Regions from separate parts of the Candidatus Symbiopectobacterium sp. genome, predicted to be linked through region 1. Evidence: predicted binding sites of a transcription regulator. Region 1 holds the regulator's gene; each other region holds the start of a gene.

Region 1 (5,407 bases):
CTTATCACGACTGGTGTCATGAAGGTGTTCGAGTTCGGCTTTTTGCTTGTCGGTAATAAATATCTTCATAGTGGGTGAGCATGATCTTCTTACCGCGTAAAATCAAGCATCTTCAATGATCACGGGTATATAGGGAAAATCTCCGATCCCGGCTGCACTAATTAAATCAATTATCCCTTTCACTTTCGCGGCAAATCAGCCAAAATTTGCAGTTTACCGTGCGTTGCGTCGGTGTCCGAACACGTCATCTTCGATGGGATCAACGCGTCCCCTTTAGGTACAAATTATTTCTGCAGTCTCCTTCTGATATCCTGTTTATACCATCGGAAAGAGAACATTACGCAAAAGCAAACGATTAACAAACTATATACTGCCGTAACAAGTAGGTTCAGGAGTCATGTTTAGATGGCAACGATCAAAGATGTGGCAAAGTGTGCTGGCGTTTCAACAACAACCGTCTCTCACGTCATCAATAAAACACGTTTCGTCGCCGAAGAGACCAAAACGGCCGTGCGGGAAGCCATCAAGGAATTACACTACTCCCCGAGCGCAGTGGCTCGGAGCTTAAAGGTAAACCACACCAAATCCATCGGTCTGCTCGCCACCTCGAGCGAAGCACCCTACTTTGCGGAAATTATCGAAGCGGTTGAAAACAGTTGTTATGCAAAAGGCTATACCCTGATTCTGTGTAACTCGCATAATAACCTGGAAAAACAGCGGGCCTATCTTTCCATGCTGGCGCAAAAACGGGTTGATGGTCTGTTGGTAATGTGTGCGGAATATCCGCCTGAACTGCTGAGCATGTTGGCCGATTACCGCAGCATTCCCATGGTAGTGATGGATTGGGGTCAGGCACGCGGCGATTTCACTGACACTATCATTGATAACGCCTTTGAAGGAGGATATCTGGCTGGGCGTTACCTGATTGAACGTGGCCACCGCGACATCGGCGCTATTCCCGGTATTCAGGAACGCAACACGGGCAGCGGGCGTTATCTGGGTTTTCTCAAAGCCTTGCAGGAAGCGGATATCACCGTTCACGATGAATGGATTGTTCAGGGCGATTTCGAGCCGGAATCCGGTTATAAAGCCATGCACCACATTTTGGCGCAGAAACAGCGCCCGACCGCTATTTTCTGCGGCGGTGACATCATGGCCATGGGCGCCATCTGCGCGGCAGATGAGCTCGGACTACTCGTACCGCAAGATATTTCCGTGATTGGCTACGATAATGTTCGCCATGCACGTTATTTCACGCCTGCCTTAACCACGATCCACCAGCCAAAAGAGCATTTGGGCCAATCGGCTTTTACCATGCTGCTCGATCGCATCACCAGTAAGCGCGAAGATGCGCAGATGACTGAGGTTCACCCAACGCTTATCGAGCGTCGTTCTGTGGGTGACGGCCCTTTCCGCGACTACCGCCTTTGATGTTTAAGACGATTTTCTTATATGCCCTAAATAATTAGAGTTACGGGAAGGCCGCAAATGAGGGAATCACGATGAGCTTACTAAAGTAAGTGATTCGGGTGAGCGAGTGCAGACAACGCACCTGCAACTTGAAGTATGACGGGTATAGCGCGTTGATTTGTAGATTCTTCATGACTGCATCAATCAATTTTGACTTGTCCTCTGATTGAAGCAGTCGTACACTGTTTTTCATTCGGACAATATCCCTACACTTATCCTTATTATAACGAACGCACGACTGCGTATCAGGATATGTGCCCCTACGTGTTACCACGTGCCGGTGTTGACACTTCAGTCCCTCTGGTATCCAGAGAGTAGACGATGGATGTTATGCCCGCTGCCGCTGTGCAACGGGCAAGCATAAACGGCTGCGCACGAATGCAACCGCTTACTATTTGAACAACGGGTAACCTGCCCGTGATTCGAACACGCTACGCGCAACCCGCAGCGTTCGGGTTGATGAGAGACTGTCTATGCTGTTCCTTGCGGCGCTGTCTGGCAAGGTTGGGGGAAGTTATGAGTTCGTCATATGTAGAGGAACTGGCAGAACATAACACGTCCTGGTTCCGGATCGTACACGCGTTATTGGCTATCGCCGATATCAAAATCAATGGCTCACGCCCGTTTGATATTCGGGTACGTAACCCTGATTTCTACAAGCGCGTTCTGCGTGAAGGCTCCCTGGGACTCGGTGAAAGCTATATGGACGGTTGGTGGGAGTGCGATCGTTTAGACTGTTTTTTTCGGCGTATTTTACGCGCGGGGCTTGAGAAAAGGGCCACCCATCATCTTAAAGACATTTTGCACATTGTCGCTGCGCGCTTGATTAACCTGCAATCCCGCAAGCGAGCCTGGATCGTCGGCAAGGAGCATTACGATCTGGGCAACGATCTGTTTAGCCTGATGCTCGACACGCATATGCAATACTCCTGCGGCTACTGGAAAGAGTCCACTACCCTAGAACAGGCGCAACAGGCCAAACTGCGCATAATTTGCGAAAAACTTCAGCTTCAGCCAGGCATGACCCTGTTGGATATTGGCTGCGGCTGGGGCGGGCTGGCCGCCTATGCGGCACGCCATTATGGCGTATCGGTTTACGGCGTGACCATTTCGCGTGAGCAGCAAAAACTGGCTCAGGCGCGCTGTAGCGATCTCAACGTCACCATTGAATTGCAGGATTATCGCGACCTTAACCGACATTTCGATCGCATCGTGTCTGTCGGCATGTTTGAGCACGTTGGACCGAAAAATTATGATACGTACTTTCGCGTCGTCAGCAAAAATCTCAAACCCGAAGGGTTGTTTCTGCTGCATACCATTGGGGCAAATAAAACCGATTCGCAGGTTGATCCCTGGATTAACAAATATATTTTCCCAAACGGCTGCCTGCCCTCCGTGCGCCACATTGCCGCACACAGTGAACCTTATCTGGTGATGGAAGATTGGCACAATTTTGGGGCCGATTACGATAAAACCTTGATGGCCTGGCACGATCGCTTTGTAGCCAGTTGGCCGCAGTTAGCGGACCGTTATTCGCCGCGTTTTAACCGTATGTTCCGTTACTACCTGAATGCCTGCGCCGGGGCGTTTCGCGCGCGAAACATTCAACTGTGGCAGGTCTTGTTTAGCCCCCAAGGGATTGAAGGTGGCGTGCGTGTAGCGCGCTGATTTCGGTCAGCTTAACGCCGTACATCAAAGGGGTTACGGCATTTTTTATCGCCTTTTCAGCTCATGCTTCAGGCGCTCTGCGCGGCATTTGCCGTTGCGGCCTCTTGTGCCTGACGCTGTGCCAGCACACGTTCAACCGTGTCGATAACAGCCTGAGTTTGCGGGTCGATTTCGATATTGATCCGGTTCCCCAATCGCTTCTGGCCGAGCGTGGTGCGTTGCAGCGTTTCGGGAATCAAATGCACGCAGAAACGGCTGCGAGTCACCTCACCCACAGTGAGACTGATGCCATCAATCCCGATAAAACCTTTGTGCAGCACATAGTTCATCTGCGATTCATCGGAGAGTCGGAACCAAATCTGGTGGTTGTTTTCCGAGGTAAGAATTTTAACCACTTCGGCTGTGCACATAATGTGCCCGGACATAACATGTCCGCCAATCTCATCGCCGTATTTTGCGGCACGTTCAATATTAACCAGATCGCCCGGCGTGATATCGCCCAGGTTGGTCAGACGCAGCGTCTCTTTCATTAAATCAAAACTGACCCGATCGCCATCAATTGCCGTCACCGTCAGGCAGCAGCCGTTATTGGCGATCGAGGCACCTGTCACTAGGCCGGTCAGTAATTCGGGAGGAAGTTTTACCACATGCGTACGGAAGTTCGTTTTTTCATCGATGGACACCACCGGCGCGGTGCCTTGAACAATACCGGTAAACATACGCTTGCCTCATAATAAATCAGTGAAATAACTGAATTCTACTGTGCCAGTATCTCCCCCTACGCTAACGTGGCACGCTGCGAGGGAATAAAGGCTGACAAATCATTTTGCAGTTTGCCTCATAACGACTGGAAAACCAAACGCATTCCCGCCTTTGTCACCTGACAAATCCGATAAGACAACAGAACCTCTTCATTGACACAATATCTTACGAAGAAGTTGGTTTACTTATGCCAAGCAGCTACACTGGAACAACGTTCTGTCATCGATTGATTTTCCATCTCAGATGGATGGCTTCGAAAGCCATTTGTGCTCGTTATCTCGCTTGCGGTTGTTTACTTTCATTCATCCCAACCCCCTGCTGGAAAAGCAATGCGCCACCTCGCAGTGCTGCCGTATAACAGAAAGCGAGGGGGTATCGACTCCAGTTTTTCGTTTTAACAATTCAAGGAAGGTGTTTGCGTGCAGAAATATTTGTTAGAGGCTCGGAGCCTGTTAACGCTCGCGGTTCCTGTTATTATTGCGCAGGTTTCCCAAACTTCCATGGGTGTCGTTGACACCATTATTGCGGGTGCTTATAGCGCCACCGATATGGCAGCGGTTGCAGTCGGTACCTCCGTGTGGTTACCGGTCATCCTGTTTGGACATGGTTTATTAATGGCGCTCACGCCCGTGGTAGCCCAACTCAACGGCTCTGGCCGACGCCCGCGCATCGCCCATCAGGTTCAGCAGGCGTTTATTTTGGCCGCGATCGTTGCGGTTATCACCATGATAGTGCTGTATAACGGCAAGCATGTTATTGCCATGATGCATACCGACTCACCGGAGCTCGCGAATGTTGCCATCGGCTATCTGCACGTGATGCTGCTGGGAGTACCGGGCTATCTGTTCTATCAGGTGCTGCGCTGCCAGTGTGAGGGGTTATCCAAAACCAAGCAGGGCATGGTGATTGGCTTTATTGGCGTGCTGATCAATATTCCGCTGAACTACATCTTTATCTACGGCAAATTTGGCATGCCCGAACTGGGCGGTGTGGGTTGCGGCGTCGCGACAGCCTCTACCTATTGGATCATGATGCTGATGATGGCGTTTTACAGTATGCACGCACGTTGGCTTCGCGATATCAAGTGGCAGCGCTGGCAGATTGATTTCTCCGCCATGCGGCATCTGTTTTCGCTTGGTTTGCCCATTGCGCTCGCCCTGCTGTTCGAAGTATCTCTGTTTGCCATCGTCGCCCTGCTGATCCTGCCGCTCGGCGTCATTGATGTTGCCGGGCATCAGATAGCACTGAACTTCAGTTCTCTGATGTTCGTGTTGCCGTTGTCTATCGGCATTGCCTCGACGATCCGCGTTGGTCACCGGCTGGGGGAAGGCTCCATGGAAGATGCTCGTGTTGCGGCCTACACCGGCATCGCAACCGGCGTGATGCTGGCCTGTTGTACCGCTATTTTCACCGCGTTGCTGCGTGAGCAGATCGCCTTGTTGTATAACAAAAACACTGAAGTGGTCGCTATGGCGGCGCAGTTGATGCTTCTGGCCGCGATTTATCA
Region 2 (5,441 bases), on a different contig from region 1:
TGCGGAACTCATCGAGGCGCGGGCATCTCGCCCACAGAGACGCCGGATAGATTGAAGCAAGCCCACCATTAGTCAAAAATCAGTGTTGCAAAAATGGGGGTGACCATAGATTTGTTGGAAATGGGTGGTATCCGGTTTGCTGGTGCTGCCCGCCTGATCTTTGTAGTACGGGTAGCGTTTAGGATCGATCACCAGCCAGTACTGTTTCCAGTGATGTCCGTTATCCTAGTTAGCCAGTGCAATGGTATCGGGTTCGACATCCAGCAAAGGGACATTGTTGGCTTTCGCGGTATCTTTGATGGTTTGGCTGTAATCACCGATAAAGGCAAAGCCGTTTTCAGCATTTTGACGGGTGAAGTGACTGTGAACTGCAGGGGTGCCGTCTTTTCCTTGTGCACCTTTCACGCGGGTTGTTGGTGTTAGCAGCACTGGGGTCATCTGATGCTAGCGGGCATAGGTGATATAGCGTTCCAGCGCGTTCTGGAATGACATGTCTGGTTTACCCTGCGGTAATTTGCGATTGCCTGCCGCATCATTGGGGTAGGTGCACAGGTTGCCGACATCCGCCGCGCCGCGTACCGCTCTGGCACCGTTACAGTTCTGATCGTTGTGGCCCATCTGAGTGAGAATGTAGTCGCCGGGCTGCATCAGCGGCTGCATCTGTCGGAACCAGCCTTCATAGAAGAAATCGCGCGAACTGCGTCCGGCACGGGCACCGTTGATCACTTTGACGCTGCCGTCATGGCGGAATTGCTGTTCAAACACCTGTGCCTAGCCCATACGTGGGAAACGCAGTTTCTCGTAGTTGGCGGCGGTAGAGTCGCCAACGATAAAGATGCGCGTCTTGGCCTTTTTGATATCATCCAACTGACGGTGCGCGTAGCCATAATCCAGCCCTTCGTAGCTGCCATCGGCGCTAAGACCAACGATCGGTCGGAACACGCTGTCCGTCAGTACGGTGTGGCCCGCTTGCCCGCTGTCGTTATGGTAGTTGCGGTTGTGATTGATTACATCGACCAGTTGGCGAACGGCTTTTTGCTGCGTTGCCGGGTAGTGCAGGGGATCAAACTGTGCAGGGTTAGTTATACCCGCCTGTTTTAACGCGGGACCGAAACCGGCATGAAACACCGCATTAGCCTGTTTCCAGGTTGCGGCTGATAGCGCTGGTGTGCCTGCATCATCGGAGAGTTGCTGCGGGCCAATGTAGCCTGCCGCAGCGGCTATGTCGGAGGCGATGTGATCGGTAAATGGGTTAATGTTGGCGATGTTTCCTTTACCCGATTGAGCGGTTGGCAACAACGCGCTCAGGCAGATGGCACGCGCCTGATTGTTCAGCAAACAGTTATTGCCGCCGGGCTCAACCGCAGACAGGCGCAGCGGTGCCGTTAATTCAGACACTTCCAACTGGTAGTGGCACTGCACATCCGTTTGCGTTTGGCGACGGTGCCCTTGTTGGTCACGCACAATAATGGTGGCGGGCAGCGTTTCGCTAGACGGTGCTGCATTCTTTTGTGCATGGGCATAGCCCACGGAAGCGCTAATCAGCAGCGCGAGCGTAATGCGGTGAGAAAATCGTGTAGACATGGTCAGATACATCCCTTGTAGCAAAAAGTAGTAAAAAAGACGACGTCGTTTTGGTGGTGTGCAACAGGCTTGCCGCAGTGCTAATGATTCTTACACAAACTCCTTGTTTGTTCGGCCAAAAAAGTGGGATGCAGACAGGCCGCGGAGCAAATCAATAAGATAAAACTTCGTTTTTTTTAAAAATGAAATGTTATTTTCATTATGGTGTGGCGGATTTTTGTGATCGATACCGTTTTTTATCATTACCGGATCGGGTGGGAGCATAAATTTGTGATCGTGGATAAGATTACCGCGCGTGCGTTTGCCCGTGCGGTGGGTTCTTGCGATTCGGCGCATTACACCACTTTTTGTGGGCCAAAGCATTCGTAGTGTAGCTGTGAGGGGGCGATGCCCAATGTGAGGAGTTGATGAGCGACGAATTGCATAAAGGCCACCGGGCCGCACAGATAAAAATGCATGTTGGTATTGATCAAACGGTATGCCAGTTTGTCCAGCGCCATTACGCCTTGATAGTGAAAATCCTCACCGGGACGATCATCTTTACCGGGCTGACGATACCATACGTAACGTGTCAATGTGGGCCATTGCTGGTTAATCTGCGTCAGCTCATCACCAAAGGCATGCACATCGCCGCTGTCAGCGGCATGCAACCATAGGACGTCCGCTTCATGTGCCTGATCTTTTAACTGATGCAGCATGCTGAGTAACGGTGTTTGCCCTACGCCCGCAGAGATAAGCGTGACCGGTGTAGTGGGGGTTGCCGTTAAAAAGAAATCCCCGTGGGGAGCAGCCAGTGAAATGATATCGCCTTCCTGTGCAATGTCATGCAGATAGCCGGAAACGGTTCCTTGAGCCTCGCGTTTTACCGCAATGCGATAAGTGCGGCCATTGGGGGTGTGCGTCAGGGAATATTGGCGAATCTCCTGATGAGTAAGGCTGTCGTGGCGAATGTAGACTGCCAAATACTGACCGGGTTTAAAAACCACCACTGGTTTGCCATCGACAGGTTCCAACGTAAAACTGGCGATCAGCGCACTTTGCGCCTGCTTTTTCACGATGCGAAAGGGGCGCGTGCCTTCCCAGCCGCCGTGCTGGCTGGCTGCATCCTGATAAATGACGCGTTCACGCTGAATAAAAACATCAGCCAATACGCCATACGCCTTGCACCAAGCATCCAATATCTCCCCGCTGGGGCTAAACAATTCGTCCAGCGTGGCCAGCAGATGCTCGCCAACGATGCCATATTGCGCAGGCTGGATCGAGAAGCTGGCATGTTTCTGTGCGATACGCTCCACCGCAGGCAGCAGCGCAGAGAGGTTGTCGATGTTGGCCGCATAGGCGCAGATAGCGTTGAATAAGGCTTCTCGCTGATCGCCATTGCGCTGATTACTCATGTTGAAAATGTCTTTCAGTTCAGGATGGTGGCTGAACATGCGCTGATAAAAATGGGCGGTCAGTGCAGGGCCGGTTTTTGCCAGCAAGGGCAGGGTCGATTTTATGATAGCGATGGTTTTTGCATCTAGCATGGTGACTCCATGTGTTTTTATAAGATGTATTTTTAATAAATCTTATTCGAGCATTGACCCGTTGTAAATCCCTGCTTTGTGTTGGTGTTTATTGTGTCAACGGGAACACAAAATGAAGAAAATGCAGGATGCAGATGAAGAAGACTCCCTTGCCAGCACATGAAGTCATTAGGCCGCTAAGCCTTGTGCTGATTGAAGCTAATCGTTTGCGTAAAAACCTCTGTCAAGCCCTATCATGCAAGGGGATAAACGGTTTACACTATAGGCCAATACCCGTTGCGGGAATTTTTACTGTACATATAGTTAGCTGAGTCAGGAGATGCGGATGTTAAAGCGTGAAATGAACATTGCCGATTACGATGCCGAACTGTGGCACGCGATGCAGCAAGAAGTGGTGCGTCAGGAAGAGCATATTGAACTGATAGCGTCAGAAAACTACACCAGCCCACGTGTTATGCAGGCTCAAGGGTCTCAGTTAACCAACAAATATGCGGAAGGATATCCCGGCAAACGTTACTACGGCGGCTGCGAATATGTTGACATCGTAGAGCAACTGGCGATTGACCGTGCTAAAGCGCTGTTCGGTGCTGACTACGCTAACGTGCAACCGCACTCCGGTTCTCAGGCCAACTTTGCCGTGTATACCGCGCTGCTGCAACCGAGTGATACCATTCTGGGGATGAACCTGGCTCACGGCGGTCACCTGACCCACGGCTCTCCGGTTAACCTGTCTGGCAAACTGTACAAAGTGATTCCTTACGGTATCGATGAAAGCGGTAAAATCGATTACGAAGAAATGGCTGAACTGGCACAAACCCACAAACCGAAAATGATCGTAGGTGGTTTTTCTGCTTACTCAGGCGTGGTTGACTGGGCGAAAATGCGTGAAATCGCTGACAGCATTGGTGCTTATCTGTTTGTGGATATGGCACACGTTGCGGGTCTGGTCGCGGCTGACGTTTATCCTGACCCGGTTCCTCATGCGCATATCGTCACGACCACTACCCATAAAACGCTGGCGGGTCCGCGCGGCGGCCTGATTCTGGCCAAGGGCGGTGATGAAGAACTGTACAAAAAACTGAACTCTGCCGTCTTCCCTGGCGGCCAGGGCGGCCCATTGATGCACGTTATCGCCGGTAAAGCGGTCGCGTTGAAAGAAGCGATGGAACCTGAGTTCAAAGTTTACCAGCAACAAGTGGCGAAGAATGCCAAGGCCATGGTTGAGGTGTTCCTGACGCGCGGTTTCAACGTGGTTTCTGGTGGCACCAGCAACCACCTGTTCCTGCTCGATCTGGTAAGCAAAAACCTGACCGGTAAAGAAGCCGATGCCGCTCTGGGTCGCGCTAATATTACCGTTAACAAAAACAGCGTGCCGAACGATCCGAAGAGCCCGTTTGTGACCTCCGGTATCCGTATCGGTACGCCAGCGGCAACCCGTCGTGGCTTCAAGGAAGCGGAAGTGCGTGAGCTGGCAGGCTGGATCTGTGACGTTCTGGATAACATCAATGACGAAGCGACCATTGAACGCGTGAAACAAAAAGTCCTCTCTATTTGTGAGCGTTTCCCGGTTTATGCCTGATAGCCAGTAGCCGATAAGTTAACGCCAGCCTTCGGGCTGGCGTTTTTTTTACCGCTTTTTCTCACCATCTTCGCGTAACCCTCTGATATATCCGCCCTGACGCTCTGATAGCAAGAATCAGAATATGAAAGTTTTCTCCCGCGCCCCGTCTACCCTTTGAGACAGTTCTGATAGCAAACATGCTGCTTCCATGAAGTTTGCTTTTAATTAATAATCTATCAATATCAGCGGAATGATGAAATATCAATGAGTTATTATATATTGGGAGAAGTGCCGGATGAGGTCTTCGTCATTCAAAGTCAAACCGTTGGTGGTGGCAGTAAGTACTTTACTAGGCGTTCTTTCTACTTACCCATCATCCGCTGCATCGATCGATGTTTCCACCAACATCAGCGGCCTGAGCATCACAACTGCGCAGGATTATCTGAGCATAACCAATACCGGTACGATCACCGGAACCGATTTCGGCGTCACCAATACCTCAACCATTGGTACGCTCAGCAACGCTGGCGTTATCAAAGGTAGTGATGGGTTTTACAACAGCGGGTCGATCAGTCCATTAACCAACTCCGGTTTAATTTCTGCCAGTGACAACAGTGGTATTTGGAGTGATGCGGGTAATATTGATTCGTTGTTTAACACCGGAACCATCTTGGGACATAAGGGCGTTTACCTCGAGAACAACAGCTTTATGGGGGAATTCAACAACTCCGGGCATATCGAAGGTGATGAAGATACGGCCGTTTTAATCA
Region 3 (8,868 bases), on a different contig from region 1:
GGGTGATGATGAGTGTGTTGATCAGGAAAGAGACGGCGCGCTTCCCCGGCAACATTTTGGTGCAAATCAATCAACATTTGCACCATAACAACGCATCATCGCTTAAGTGTAGTGCAAACCTTGCGCAGACAGGCAAGAAAGCGAGGGAAAAGATGAGAGGAATTGCACCTGATTGGTGTGTTTTTACGGTTGGGCGGCGTTAACTGCCCTGCCAGCGTGTGAACAGCGCTTCAGGCAACGCAATATCAAACTGATCGAGTACACGGTTGACCGTATGATCCACCACTTCTTGCAAGGTTTGCGGACGGTGATAAAACGCGGGAACGGGCGGCATGATCACTGCTCCCATTTCTGCTGCTGCCGTCATCAGGCGCAGGTGCCCGAGGTGCAACGGGGTTTCACGCACGCACAACACTAACGGACGACGCTCTTTTAATATTACGTCTGCGGCACGAATCAATAGGTTATCACTGTAGCTGTGCACAATCCCTGAAAGGGTTTTGATGGAACAGGGGAGAATTACCATTCCCGCGGTACGAAATGAACCGGACGACAGCGAGGCCGCAATGTCACGACTGTCATGCACCACGTCCGCCAATGCCTGCACATCGCGTACGCTGAAATCACTCTCCAGCGTCAGCGTTTGTCGGGCAGCCGGGCTCATGATCAAATGGGTTTCCACGTCGTCCAACGGTTGTAACACCTGTAACAGGCGCACGCCATAAACCGTGCCGCTGGCACCGGAAAGTCCAATGATGAGTCGTTTCATGCCAAACCTCGAGATGCTGCTGTGCAAAAAGGATTACGGGCAGACTTTGCCTTATCCCCGCTCAATAAGCAACAAAGGGAGGCGCTTACGCACCTCCCTTTGTTGCTAACAAGTCAGTCATTTCCACGCAGGTAGGAATCTCTTACAGAAGGAACCTGTTTCTTCGCACAGAGATCCCCAGCTTTCTCCTTGAATGACATCAGCCTTCGTTATGCAGCTCCAGATCTTCGACTTCGTTCTGGCTGCGCAGCGCTTTGGCATCGTCATTACGCAATCCTTCCAGATAGTCGAGATAACCTTGATCGACATCTTTGGTCACGTAGACACCGTTAAATACCGAGCATTCAAATTGCACGATATCCGGGTTTTCTTCCCGCGCGGCAGCGATCAGATCGTCGAGATCCTGGAAAATCAGGGCGTCGGCACCAATAATCTGGCGAATCTCTTCCACTTCGCGACCGTGGGCAATCAGCTCATTGGCGCTCGGCATATCAATGCCATACACGTTGGGGAAACGAATTTCCGGCGCGGCTGAGGCCAGATAGACGCGGCGCGCACCCGCTTCACGCGCCATCTCGACAATTTGCTCCGAAGTGGTGCCGCGCACGATGGAGTCATCCACCAATAGCACGTTTTTGTCACGAAACTCGGCGCGGTTGGCGTTCAGTTTGCGGCGCACCGAGTTTTTACGCTGTTCCTGACCCGGCATGATAAAGGTACGGCCAACATAGCGGTTTTTCACAAAGCCCTGGCTGTACGGCTTATCGATAATGCGCGCAATCTCCAAAGCGATATCGCAGGAGGTTTCCGGGATAGGAATTACCACATCGATATCCAGATCTTCCCACACGCGGGCAATCTTCTCGCCCAGCTTTTGGCCCATGCGCACGCGGGCGCTGTAGACCGAAATTTTGTCGATAAAAGAGTCTGGGCGAGCAAAATAGACATACTCGAACAGGCATGGATTGCTTTTCGGGTTCTCGGCGCATTGGCGCGTAAACAATTGCCCTTTCTCAGTGATGTAAACCGCCTCTCCCGGCGCTACGTCACGCAAGAACTCAAAGCCAAGGGTATCAAGCGCCACGCTTTCCGAGGCCACCATATACTCGATGCGGCCATCTGCCAGTTCGCGCTTGCCAATCACCAACGGACGGATACCGTTTGGATCGCGGAAAGCGAACAAACCGTGCCCGATGATCATCCCAACGCACGCATAGGCACCGCGAATCATTTTATGAGTGGCGGCAACGGCAGCAAACACGTTGTCGGCATCCAGCGGGTAGTGTTGGAAACGATCCAACTCGCAGGCAAAGATATTGAGCAGGATCTCGGAATCAGAGGTGGTGTTAACGTGGCGACGCCCTTGCTCAAACAGCTGTTTGCGCAGTTCATGAGCGTTGGTCAGGTTACCGTTGTGCGCCAGCGTGATGCCAAACGGGGAATTGACATAAAACGGCTGGGCCTCCGATGCGCTGGAGCTGCCCGCGGTAGGATAACGCACATGCCCCACGCCCATATTGCCTTGCAGGCGCTGCATGTGGCGCGCCTCGAATACGTCCTTCACCAGGCCGTTCGCCTTACGCAGGCGGAAGCAGTTCATGGGGTCGATGGTGACGATGCCTGCGGCATCTTGTCCACGGTGCTGTAACACCGTTAACGCGTCATAAATCGACTGGTTTACCGGTGTAAAACCGGCGATACCTACAATACCGCACATGTTGTCTTTTCCTCATCAGCGCTACCGCAGCTCTATGTGCTGCGGCAAGAAACTTGACGTGCTTTGCAGGTAGTCGAAAAACCACCTGATGATATAGCTAAACTGCGGGATAAGCTGAGACCGTTTCCAGTCGTCGCTTTGTGAAAAACCGGTAAAGGTATCCAAAAAGAACAGCAATGCAGAGACAATCAACACACCGCGCAATGCACCAAAGCAAATGCCCAGTACTCTATCGGTGCCTGAAAGCCCGGTTCGTTCAACCAGTGAACCAATCACATAGTTGACGATAGCTCCCACAATCAATGTCGCAATAAACAGAATGGCGATAGTAACCCCGTTGCGCACCAGCTCGTCTTCAAAACGCGTGAAATAGACCGACAGGTATGGGCAATAATGGATGGCAACAAAGAATGCACTGCCCCAGGTGATCAGCGAAAGCGCCTCACGAACAAAGCCCCGGATCAAACTGACCAGCGCTGAGAAACCAATAATGCCAATGATGACGTAATCAACCCAAACCATGAATTCTCTCACTCACGAACGATGCCAACACAATCTCTCTCACACCAGCAGTCATTACCGCCAGTTCAAGAGAGCGTAGCGCCGATCATCATCCTGTTCGCGGCGCATTCTAACAGAAAAAGAAAACGTTTGCGTAGCCTATTTCCCAACGATTTCACCGATAGGTGAATTTGCTGGAGGTGTACTGACAAAGTCACTTTTTTTCCTCGTCATCCTCCGCGTAGGCGGAGGATCTCCCGCAGAAGCAGACGTGACTTCTGCAAAAGATTCCCGCCTGCACGGAAATGACGCGGTGGGCGAGGATGACCATTTTAGTCGACTTTCCCAACAACATCAGCGGAATTAGCCCTCTGGCAACCCTTAACGTGCGCTGTAGTTCCTGACCTGCCCAGTCAGCCCACTCAGATGTTGCAGTTCGCCGAGGGCAGACTGTAATTTCTGTTTTGAAGCATCCGGCCCGACGTAAATGCGGGTTATTTCCCCCGCGACGGGTGTCGACGGCACCGTATAGGCGCGGTATCCCGACAGGCGCAGCTTGGCAACAATTTCATTCACCTTATCCGCATTTTTCAGTGCGCCCAGTTGCACCACGTAAGCTTGTACCGCGGGCGCGGCTTCCTGCTTCACTTCCGGTTGCGCTGCCGGCGGCGGTGTAGGAATTGCCGGCTTGTTTTCCGGTTTCGGCTCAGCTTTCACTTCCGGTTTAATTTCTGGCTTCGCCTTGGGTTTGGTTTCCGGCTTCACGTCCACTTTAGGGGGTACCGGGCGCGCCGCCACAGCGGTCGAGGCAATTTCTATCGGTGCGTAAGGCGACGGTGGCGTACTGCTCGGCGGTACCTGCATAGTGCCATCATCCTCAGGTGCGGTCACACCGCCCAGAGCCGGTTGTCCTTGCATCGCCTGCTGTGCCCCTTCCGGCGGCTGACTGGGCAACAACTGATTCAGTGAAGGCAGCGATTCGGCTTCCGTACTGTCACCCTGCTTTGGCACCAGCGGGATCGCGGCAAACTCATCTTCGTAATGTTTCTTTTTGCCGTCCAGCAGCGCTGGCAGCACAATAACGCCCAACGCCACCAGAATAATGGTGCCGACCAGACGGTTTTGAAACTTACTTGCCATTCGACCCCCTCTCCTCCTGCGCTTCCATCACATGCGCTACCGTATGAAAAGATCCGCACACCACGACGGTATCCTGCGTATCTGCATCTTGCATCGCCTGATGCCAGGCGGTCGCGACACCGTTAAACGACCGGCATCGCTCCAGGTGGGCCGCTATCAACTCAACGCTGGCACCACGTGGCCCCTCCAACGGGGCGCAATACCATTCATCCACCACGGGCTTGAGGTGCGCCAGCGTACCGGGAATATCTTTATCGTCCAGCATACCAATCACCGCACGTACTTTGCCCGTTTTTGGCAACTGCGCCAATCGCCCGGCCAGATAGGCTGCTGCATGGGGATTATGTGCGACATCCAGAATCAGTTTCGGCTGTTCACTCACCGTTTGGAACCTGCCCGGTAACGCCGCGCGACGCAACCCCTGTTCGACAGCAGCCAGATAGACATCAATCGGCCCCTGGCGCAGCGCGGCCAGCGCCGTAGCAGCATTGGGCAACGGTACGTTCGGCAGGGGCAGCGTCATGCGCTCTCCGTAAGCCGATTGCCAATACCAGCCGTCGCCTTCCAGCGCAAAATGCCAATCACGATCACGCCTGAACAACAATGCCCCTTTCTCTTCGGCCACAGCAGCAATAGAGGCGGGCATATCCGGCTCACCCACCACGGCAGGAGTATTACCGCGGAAGATACCGGCCTTTTCGCGACCAATACTTTCGCGGTCATGCCCTAACCAGTCAGTATGATCGAGCGCAATACTGGTCACCACCGCCACGTCAGCATCCACAATATTGGTGGCATCCAGACGCCCACCTAACCCGACTTCCAGAATCACCACATCCAGATTTGCCTGCCTGAACAGATGCAGTGCCGCAAGGGTGCCAAACTCGAAATAGGTCAATGAGACATCGCCACGCCCTGCCTCGATCTCTGCAAACGCCTTAGTGTGCTCGCTTTCCGGCAATTCCTGGCCTTGGATGCGCACACGCTCGGTATAACGCAACAGATGGGGAGAACTGTAAACACCGACACGTAAACCCGCCGCCATCAAAATGGCTTCCAGCGTACAACAGGTAGTGCCTTTTCCGTTGGTACCCGCGACGGTAAACACCGTTGGGGCCGGACGCAGCAGGTGAAGACGGTCGGCAACCTGTTTAACACGCGTCAATACCATGTCAATGGCAGTGGTGTGCAGGTGCTCCAGATAATGAAGCCACGCGGCCAAAGGCGACGTGGCTTGGGGAATGAGAAGATTTTCCATGAGTCCCGTTCACTGGCTTACGGTTCATTGATACAGGGTGCACAGAACGGCCTAAGCACAATCCTGCTGCACCCTGTTCACGTGTCACTTATTGCGCATCATCCTGCGGTTCAGTGGTCACTTCCGGCGGACGAACCTCAGCGGTGTCCGCCGGCTCGGGGTGGTTGGTCAGCCGAGACAGTATGCTGGCTAACTTAAAGCGCATTTCCGGGCGGCGCACGATCATGTCAATCGCCCCTTTTTCCAGCAGGAATTCACTGCGTTGGAAACCTGGCGGCAATTTTTCACGTACCGTCTGTTCGATAACGCGCGGACCGGCAAAACCGATCAGCGCTTTCGGTTCAGCAATATTCAAATCGCCGAGCATCGCCAGACTGGCGGCAACACCGCCCATGGTCGGGTCGGTCAACACCGAAATATAGGGCAGACCGCGCTCGCGCATTTTTGCCAACGCTGCGCTGGTTTTCGCCATTTGCATCAGCGACATCAGCGCTTCTTGCATACGCGCACCGCCGCTGGCGGAGAAACACACCAGCGGACAGCCATCTTCCAACGCCTGCTCAACCGCACGCACAAAACGCGCGCCGACCACAGAGGCCATGGAACCGCCCATAAAGGCAAACTCAAAGGAAGCAGCAACCACCGGCATGCCATACAACGTGCCTTTCATCACCACCAACGCGTCTTTTTCGTCAGACTGCTTTTGTGCAGCAACCAGACGATCTTTGTATTTCTTCGAGTCTTTGAACTTCAGCGCATCCTTGGGCTCCAGCTCACTACCCAGTTCAACCACGCTGTCCTTATCCAGAAACGCATTCAAGTGCGTACGGGCAGAAAGTCGCATGTGGTGGTCGCACTTGGGACACACCTCAAGGTTACGCTCCAATTCAGCGCGATAAAGCATCTGACCACAACTGTCACATTTGGTCCATACCCCTTCAGGAATATTGGCCTTGCGGGTCGGTGTAATGTTGCTCTTGTTAAGAATTCGTTCAATCCAGCTCATTGATAACCTTTCTGCTTGAACCTGGCCGTGGCCAGTCCGCTCTTCCCCGTCACTACGCCCGTTTACCGCAGCCTGAACCGGTGTTTACACCCGAATTGCAAGGCACCGATAGCGCAGGTCGTCATCAGGGGCAGACCATAAATGCCGCTCATTAAACCATAACACTCCGGGACTGTGGATAGAAAACTGGTCAAACCGGAGCGATTACCGCGTTTATTCTTGTGAACCCGACGCGCTCTTCACCCGGGCCGCCGCTCGTCTATGCCGCCAGATTTCAATGATCCCTGGCAAAATAGAGATAAAAATAATCGCGACAATCAATAAGTTCAAGTTTTCTTGCACAATCGGCAGGTAGCCGAACAGGTAACCTGCGTAGGTAAACAGTAATACCCACAGTAATGCTCCTACCACATTATAGAGAGCAAAATGGCGGTAGCGCATATGCCCCATACCGGCGACAAACGGCGCGAATGTTCTCACAATCGGTACGAAGCGCGCCAGAATAATCGTTTTACCGCCGTGACGGGCATAAAATTGATGCGTTTTATCCAGATAACTGCGGCGAAAAATTTTCGAATCTGGGTTATTGAACAGCTTTTCCCCGAACAAACGCCCGATGGTGTAATTGACCGCATCCCCCAGTATGGCCGCCACAACCATCAGCGCCACCATGGTGTGCACATCCAGATCGTTAGTGTGCAACGCCGCCAGCGCGCCAGCGACAAACAACAGGGAATCCCCCGGCAGAAATGGCGTCACCACCAGACCTGTTTCGCAAAACAGGATTAAAAACAGAATGGCATAAATCCAGACACCGTATTGCGCAACCAGTTCCGCAAGGTGAACGTCAATATGCAGAATAAAATCGATGATAAAGCGTATAAACGCGACAAGTTCCATCATGTGCATGTTTCACGGCGCAATGCCGTGAGAATCCTCTCGTGTTTAGAGTGGTGCGATACAACCGCCTGCCACTGGTCAATCTTCCAGAAACAGCGGGCCCATTGGCGCAACGGGCAGTTCGAAACGTGCCGGATAATCTACTGCTACCAGATAAAGACCGTCGGCGCGCGCCGTGGCGGCAGTCAGCATGCGATCTTTAGCCGCCAGCAGTTCGGCTATCCAGGATTCAGGCTGATTACCACATCCCACTTCCATCAGGCTACCAACGATATTGCGCACCATATGATGAACAAACGCATTGGCTTTAATATCTACCACGATGTAAGCGCCATGACGCGTAACCTTTAAATGATTTACATTGCGCCACGGCGTGCGCGATTGGCATTGCACGGTGCGAAACGAGGTAAAATCATTCTCACCCAGTAGGCTTTGCCCTGCGCGTTCCATGCGCGCCGCATCCAACGGGAAGTGGAACTGCGTTACGCCACGCGCCAGTACCGCCGGGCGCAGGCGATGATTATAGATAAGGTACCGATAGCGACGTGCCGTGGCGCTGAAACGCGCATGAAAATCATCATCGACGGTTTTCACCCAGCGCACGGCGATATCTGCTGGCAAATGGGCATTAACGCCCATGGTCCAGGCGGCATCTTTGCGCTGAGCCTGGGTGGTGAAGTGCACTACTTGTCCGGTAGCGTGCACGCCGGCATCGGTTCTGCCGGCGCAAAACACGGTAATCGGCTCATCGGCCACTTTACTCAGCGCCTGTTCCAGATGCCCTTGCACGCTCTCTACTTCAGCCTGACGCTGCCAGCCATAATAGCGGCTGCCGTCATACTCAACGCCCAGCGCCACCTTGATACCAGCAGACTGCTGCGGCAAATTACTGTCTGACATTACTCCAGATACTCCTGCACCAGCCGTTCTGCCGTTTCCAACGCCATCAACGCGCCGCCGAAGCGTACGTTATCCGCAACCGACCAGAATTGCAGCAGTTCGGGAATACCGTAATCATTGTGCAGGCAACCAATCTTGAGTTGAACGTTGTCAGAAGCATCTTCCACTTGCGTCGGGTAGTCGTCTTCATCGCTGAGCTGAACATATTCAGCGCGTGCGAGCTCATCCCGTGCTTCCTCCGCAGACAGCGGTCGTAATGCCTCAAGATGCACGACCTGTGCGTGGCCGTAAAACACCGGAGCCTGTAAGCAGTTGACGGAGATAGGCAGCCCTTCGTCCTGTAACACCTTACGCACTTGATACACCAGTCGACGCTCTTGTGCCACACTGCCTTGCCCATCCGCCAGAAACGGCAGCACATTAAACGCCAGCTGTTTGGCAAAAAAGCACGGTTCCGGTGGAATGCCGTTCAGCAAACGGGCACTCTGCCCGGCCAAATCGTCTACCGCCACTTTGCCCAGCGCAGACACAGAGAGCAGATTGGTGACGTGAAGACGTGACAGCCCGGCTTGCTCGATCAGCTGCTTAATAGCCAGCAGCAGCTGACTCACCAGACTGTCTGCCACCGCGACGATATTGCGATTACGGTAATCCGCCAGCACATGGTTGTTGACCCC

Evidence for each region. The regulator PurR, encoded in region 1, represses purine synthesis genes. The targets are predictions, from matches to a motif close to CANGCAAACGTTTGCNTG.
Region 2: a site for PurR is predicted at 3,306-3,323, ahead of glyA (serine hydroxymethyltransferase). Genes of this name have one in related genera too.
Region 3: a site for PurR is predicted at 3,127-3,144, ahead of cvpA (colicin V production protein). Genes of this name have one in related genera too.

The regions. Positions count from the first base shown of each region.
Region 1 is NZ_JAHWCO010000053.1:8-5,414, forward strand. Features, by position in the region: gene purR (HTH-type transcriptional repressor PurR) at 406-1,431, shown strand; gene cfa (cyclopropane fatty acyl phospholipid synthase) at 1,987-3,138, shown strand; gene QZ506_RS01775 (riboflavin synthase subunit alpha) at 3,207-3,857, opposite strand; gene QZ506_RS01780 (MATE family efflux transporter) at 4,320-5,407, shown strand, end outside.
Region 2 is NZ_JAHWCO010000490.1:555-5,995, reverse strand. Features, by position in the region: partial or broken gene QZ506_RS14365 (GDSL-type esterase/lipase family protein) at 112-1,584, opposite strand; gene hmpA (NO-inducible flavohemoprotein) at 1,920-3,110, opposite strand; gene glyA (serine hydroxymethyltransferase) at 3,436-4,689, shown strand; gene QZ506_RS14350 (hypothetical protein) at 4,997-5,441, shown strand, end outside.
Region 3 is NZ_JAHWCO010000324.1:676-9,543, forward strand. Features, by position in the region: gene QZ506_RS09435 (hypothetical protein) at 1-86, opposite strand, end outside; gene QZ506_RS09440 (UbiX family flavin prenyltransferase) at 200-769, opposite strand; gene purF (amidophosphoribosyltransferase) at 969-2,486, opposite strand; gene cvpA (colicin V production protein) at 2,508-3,008, opposite strand; gene dedD (cell division protein DedD) at 3,369-4,127, opposite strand; gene folC (bifunctional tetrahydrofolate synthase/dihydrofolate synthase) at 4,117-5,385, opposite strand; gene accD (acetyl-CoA carboxylase, carboxyltransferase subunit beta) at 5,474-6,391, opposite strand; gene QZ506_RS09470 (DedA family protein) at 6,605-7,291, opposite strand; gene truA (tRNA pseudouridine(38-40) synthase TruA) at 7,370-8,191, opposite strand; partial or broken gene QZ506_RS09480 (aspartate-semialdehyde dehydrogenase) at 8,191-8,868, opposite strand, start outside.